2 regions of the Erythrobacter insulae genome follow, and region 1 is predicted to be linked to the other one. Evidence: predicted binding sites of a transcription regulator. Region 1 holds the regulator's gene; the other holds the start of a gene.
What was found. The regulator LexA, encoded in region 1, represses DNA repair genes until DNA is damaged. The targets are predictions, from matches to a motif close to GTTCCNCNCTTGTTCT.
Positions count from the first base shown of each region.

Region 2: a site for LexA is predicted at 1,552-1,567, ahead of FGU71_RS11295 (ATP-dependent helicase). Genes of this name have one in related genera too.

Region 1 is NZ_VHJK01000001.1:2,622,721-2,625,842, forward strand. It holds gene FGU71_RS12280 (ComEC/Rec2 family competence protein) at 1-916, shown strand, start outside; gene lexA (transcriptional repressor LexA) at 949-1,638, opposite strand; gene FGU71_RS12290 (molybdopterin molybdotransferase MoeA) at 1,820-3,034, opposite strand; gene moaC (cyclic pyranopterin monophosphate synthase MoaC) at 3,031-3,122, opposite strand, start outside.
Region 2 is NZ_VHJK01000001.1:2,416,305-2,419,426, reverse strand. It holds gene FGU71_RS11310 (aromatic ring-hydroxylating oxygenase subunit alpha) at 1-3, shown strand, start outside; gene FGU71_RS11305 (pseudouridine synthase) at 144-923, shown strand; gene rsmD (16S rRNA (guanine(966)-N(2))-methyltransferase RsmD) at 920-1,459, shown strand; gene FGU71_RS11295 (ATP-dependent helicase) at 1,578-3,122, shown strand, end outside.

The DNA.
Region 1 (3,122 bases):
GCCATGGTGGCGGCGGAGCGGACGCCAGATTATCATGCTGTTCTTCACGGGTCTGGTGATCGAAATTGCTCTAATGCCCATCGTTCTGTTCCATTTTCACAGAGCCGGCGTTTACGGCGCATTCGCCAATGTCATCGCCATTCCATTGGTTACTTTTCTTTCCATGCCGCTGATTGCGCTTGGGCTATTTTTGGATATCGTCGGACTTGGCAAGCCAGCGTGGTGGCTGGTCCAAATCTCACTGGACAGCCTGTTAGCCATTGCGCATTTCACCTCAGCGCAGCCCGGATCAGTCAAGCTGATGCCGCAAATGGGGTTTGGGACTATCTCGCTCTTCGTTGGCGGATCATTGTGGCTCGCGTTGTGGAACGGGAAACCGCGATTTTGGGGCTTTGTGCCCATATCCGCAGGGGCTCTATCGCTGTTTATGACGCCGATACCGGATATTTTGGTCGGGCGAGAAGGGCGCCATGTCGGTGTGACCCTTACTCATGAATCCGGTGAGCGTCAGCTGCTTTCCCTGCGCGATAGCCGATCATCCTATTCCAAAGACAACCTGCTGGAACTTGCCAGTGTAACTGGTCAGCCGGTTTCAATGGAAAATTGGCCCGGCGCTCAATGCTCGAGGGAATTCTGCATTCTCACGATTGAACGCGGCGGCCGTGCTTGGGTGATCATGATGGCCCGTAATCGTGATCTGGTCGAAGAGCGCGCTCTTGCAGCTGCCTGTGAACGATCAGATATTGTGATCGCCGACCGGTTCCTCCCGCGGTCATGTTCCCCGAAATGGTTGAAAGCAGATAGAGGCTATCTTCAGAAGTCGGGCGGCCTTGCGATAAATCTGACGAACCAGCGCGTGACCAGTGTCTCTCAAAAGCAGGGGGATCATGGATGGTGGCGCGGGGAAGAGCGATAACCCAACCCCGCACACGCACGAAATCCCGTTAATCAGTGATAACGGCGCAAAAGCCCGGCAAGCTTGCCTTGTACCTGTACCTCGTGAGAGCCGTATACCTGCGGATCATAGGCAGCATTGGCCGGATCAAGTCGGACACGCCCGCCATCCTTGTGAAGGTATTTAAGCGTGGCTTCTTCGCCGCGCACAAGTGCGACAACGATCTCACCGTCGCGCGCACTTTCTGTGCGCCTTACAAGAGCGAAATCACCATCAAAGATACCGGCTTCGATCATGGAATCACCGGACACTTCAAGGGCGTAATGCTCACCTGGTCCCAGCAAGGCCGCTGGTACAGGCAGTGAAGTTTGGCCCTCAAGCGCTTCAATCGGAGCCCCTGCCGCGATGCGCCCGTGCAGCGGAATTTCAATCACATCATTTGCCGGCTCAGGCGCGGCTTTCATGACAGCCGAGGCGGATGCAACCGCATCATTCGCAGCTATCGCCGCGCGCGGGGTCGGTGTCGCATCTTCAGGCATTCTGATAACCTCAAGCGCGCGGGCGCGGTTGGGCAATCGGCGAATAAAGCCGCGCTCTTCAAGGGCAGAGATAAGCCGATGGACCCCCGATTTACTTTTAAGATCGAGAGCTTCTTTCATCTCTTCAAAGCTTGGTGAAATACCGGATTCGTCCAGACGTTTCTGGATAAAGCGGATCAATTCGTGCTGCTTTGCAGTCAGCATGGAGTGTACTCCCTAAGACGCACTTCTCATGGTCACCTGAACAGGCTCCACAGTGCCATTGATACGCGTTGCAAGAGGCACTGTGGTGAGTGCATCGCGAACACTGACCGTCCGCCAATAAGGTGAACGAATGTGGAACGAATAAGCAACATTATAATCGATGTCAAGCGACCGCACGCAATCAAATCGGCTGAATTGCGCCATTGTCGATGTTATAAACTGCAACCCTATCGCCTGCTTTGATCGCCGGGGATCCGGCAGGGCGGTCGATCAGACAATTGGCCTGCGCCAAGGCCATTAATGCGCTTGAATCCTGAATTGCGGCAGGCCTAACGGTGTCCCCATCACTGATCCCCCTCAGAAATTCCCTGCGATTCCCGGTCGCGGGTAAATCGACCGCTGCAATTATATTCTGAGCATTTGGCAAAGGGTTTGCATTCCCCATCGCAGCCCGGATCAGGGGCAGGGCAAATAAAAAGCACGTCACAAAGCTTGAAACGGGATTGCCGGGCAGGCCAAGAATTACGGTTTTTCGGCCATCGTGCTGCCTCGTGGCGATCATCAAAGGTTTGCCCGGTTTAATCGCCACCTTCCAGAAAGTGAGCTCAGCACCCCAATTTCGAAGAGCCTGCTGCACCAAATCATGGTCACCCACCGATGCCCCGCCAGAGGTGATGATGATGTCGCAATCGGAAGCTTGATCGAGCCCATGGGCTAGGGCGTCCAGATTGTCAGGAACGGGTCCAATCAAGGCGGCATCACCCGCCAAAGGCCGCAGCATTGCATTGATCATCATACCATTGCTGGCCGGTATTTGATGCGCCTCAACCTTGGCAGGCAAACGGACCAGTTCGTCTCCGCTATCGATCACGGCAATTCGCGGAATACGATGAACCAAAATGGCATGATGACCCGCGGCCAGGGCTAGCGCAATTTGAGCCGGGCCCATCAACGTCCCAGAGGTAAGGATCACTTGGCCGATCGCAAAATCAAATCCCGCCGAGCGGACATGCCTGGCTGGCTCTGGAAGAACCTCACCCTTGGCCAGTTCTACAAAATTAGCCGCAAGTTCGGCATTTTCCTGGATCAGAACGCGGTCCGAGCCTTCCGGCATCTGTGCCCCGGTAGATATCCGAATGCATTGCCCATCCTTTACAGCGGCCCCAAACGGAGCGCCTGCGCGGCTTTCTCCGATCAGCTTCCACGGGCCAGCGCCTGAAATTGCATATCCATCCATTGCCGACAGATCAGCAGAAGGCTGGGACCGCAGAGCCGCGATATCCTTCGCGAGATATCGACCGGACGCAAGGTGCGTTTCGACATGGGTTCCTGGCATTTTGGGAGCAAGCGCGAAAAGCTGCGCCTGTGCCTCCGGCAATGTCAGCATCCCGCTCATTCAGCAGATGCTTTCCAGGTACCGGATTTTCCGCCGCGCTTCTCCATCAATCGCACATCGCCAATGACCATGCCCTTATCGATGGCCT
Region 2 (3,122 bases), 210 kb from region 1:
TGAAGCCGCTCTAGGCAAGCGATTTGGCGCTGAGCTCGCGCTGCCCCGACGTGTTGAGAATCGCTTGGATCGAAATGCTCTCTTCCGCTTTGCTCGGTAAGATCGTTGCGCATTGACTGCGGAAGGCCTAATCGCTCGGCGTTATGCCAACAAATCCGAAACAATCCGAAGACCGGCCCGAAGGTGACCGTATTGCCAAACTTTTGGCGCGCGCTGGCGTTGCCAGTCGCCGGGAAATTGAACGAATGATCGCGGATAAACGCATCACACTTCACGGCAAGCCAGTGGAAACGCCTGCGACATTCCTGACATCTCTTCGGGGTGTTAGTGTCGATGGTAATCCGGTTGCCGGACCAGAGCCGACCACGATGTATCTGTTCAACAAGCCCACGGGCCTGATCACTGCAGAACGCGATATGGCCGGACGCCCAACGATTTACTCTGCGCTGACCAATGCTCTTCCCAAAGATGCCCCGCGTGTGATGCCGATCGGCAGGCTCGATCTTAATACCGAGGGCCTGTTGCTGCTAACCAATGATGGCGGGCTGAAACGTCAAATGGAACTACCCTCGACCGGTATCCCCCGGACATACCGGGCCCGTTCGTTTGGCGAGGTAACTCAGGAACAGCTCGAATCTCTGATCGAAGGCATAGAAATTGACGGGATTCGCTATGGTCCGATCAACGCCAATATGGAGCGGTCTTCAGGACGCAACATCTGGATTGAAATGACGATCACAGAAGGCAAGAACCGCGAAGTTCGCCGCGTCCTCGAACATCTTGGCCTGAAAGTGAACAGGTTGATCCGTACTGCGTATGGTCCGTTCCAGCTTGCCGATTTGCCTCGCGGGCAGGCCGCCCGCGTTCGCAAAGGTGACCTTGATCGCTTCGTGAGCGCAATGAAACGCGGCCAGGTGACATGAGGGTCATTGCCGGAGAATGGCGCGGGCGAAAGCTGTCCGCGCCCAAGGGCGATGCAACCCGTCCAACAGCGGATCGCACACGCGAGACGCTCTTTTCGATGCTCAACAGCCGGTTGGGCGGCTTTGAAGAGCTGCGCATCGCAGACCTTTTCGCGGGATCCGGTGCGCTGGGTCTGGAAGCATTGTCGCGGGGAGCAGCGCACTGCCTGTTTGTCGAAAATGACCGCGCAGCTGTCGATGTAATTCGCGCAAATATCACCGCGCTTGATGCTCGCGCTCGGTCAAGCGTGGAGGCGACATCGGTCATGCATCTGCGTCCTGCACGCGGGCCTTATGACCTTATCCTGCTGGACCCGCCTTATCATACAGGTGCAGGCTCGGTTGCGCTGGATCGTCTCAAACGGCTCGACTGGATCGGACCGGCTACGTGGATCGCGGTTGAAACCGCGTTTAACGAGGATGTAAAAGTCGATGGCCTCACCATCGAAAACGAACGCCGGATCGGCAAAGGAAAGCTCACCCTTTTGCGGCTTTGAAGCGGCTCTTGAGACAGTCTTGCTACCTATTGGACCTGGTTCCCGAAAGTGGGCATAGCAATTGGCTTCCCCCCCTTGCAGGACAATGCATTGTTCTCTACCTGTTCACCCCTTCACTATGACCGATATTGCCCCCTCCTCGCCCAGCGATGACGCTTCTATTCCCGCCTATGCCGCGCGATTGAATGCGCCGCAGCGCGACGCCGTTCTGACAACCGAAGGCCCCGTTCTGATGCTCGCCGGCGCGGGCACGGGCAAGACCGCTGCGCTGACTGCGCGGCTCGCGCATCTGGTTGCGACCCGGCGGGCGTGGCCCAGTCAAATCCTGTGCGTGACCTTTACCAATAAGGCCGCGCGCGAGATGCGGGAGCGCGTTGCAGGTCATTTGGGCGTCAATTCCGAGGGGATTCCGTGGCTCGGTACGTTCCATTCAATCTGCGCTAAAATGCTCCGTCGTCACGCGGAACTGGTTGGTCTGCAAAGCAATTACACCATAATCGACACCGACGATCAGCTACGCTTGCTCAAGCAGCAAATTGTCGATGCCGGCGAAGATGTGAAACGGTGGACTCCGCGCCAATTGGCTGGATTGGTCGATCGCTGGAAAAACCGGGGGCTTAATCCATCTGATATCGACGCGGGCGAGAACGAGGCGTTCGCCAATGGCAGAGGCCGTGAATTTTATCAGCTGTATCAAGACCGCTTGAAGGCGCTCAACGCCTGCGATTTTGGCGATCTAATGCTGCATATGCTCAATATCTTCCGCACCCACACCGATCTGCTCGCGGAATATCAGCAGCGCTACAAGTACATTCTGGTAGACGAATATCAGGATACAAATGCGGTTCAGTATCTTTGGCTGCGCCTGCTTGCGCAAAGCCATAAAAACATCTGCGTCGTCGGCGATGATGATCAGTCGATCTATTCATGGCGTGGCGCAGAAGTCGCCAATATCCTTAGGTTTGAAAAGGATTTTCCGGGCGCCCATGTTGTTCGTCTGGAGCAAAACTATCGCTCCACGCCGCAGATTTTGGGGGCAGCATCAGGTTTGATCCGCGCCAATTCCAATCGCCACGAGAAAACCCTGTGGACCGAAGCAAATGGCGGCGACAAAGTCCGAGTTATTGGGGTTTGGGATGCCCCTGAAGAGGCGCGGAGAGTCGGCGAAGAAATTGAGCGATTGGAAGCGGAAGGTGCGAGCCTCGATTCCATCGCAATTCTGGTGCGCGCGCAATACCAGACCCGCGAATTCGAGGATCGCTTTATCCAGATCGGGATCAATTACCGGATTATCGGAGGGTTCCGGTTTTATGAACGGGCGGAAATCCGGGATGCACTCGCCTATTTGCGCATTGTTGCCCAACCTCAGGACGACCTCGCGTTTGAGCGCATCTATAATCAACCGAAACGCGGGCTCGGCGCAAAAACTCTTGAGAAGATGCATCAACATGCACGGCGCCAGGGAATGCCACTTGCGGCGGCTTCATTAGAGCTTGCCGATAGCGATGAACTGCCCGCGCGCGCGGCAAACACAATTGGCGGCCTGATGCGCCATTTCCTTGCCTGGCGGGAAGCAGCGGAAACAATAAGCCCTTCGGACCTTCTGAGGCTTGTTCTGGATGAATCCGGCTATAACGACATGCTTGCCAATGATCGCACGCCT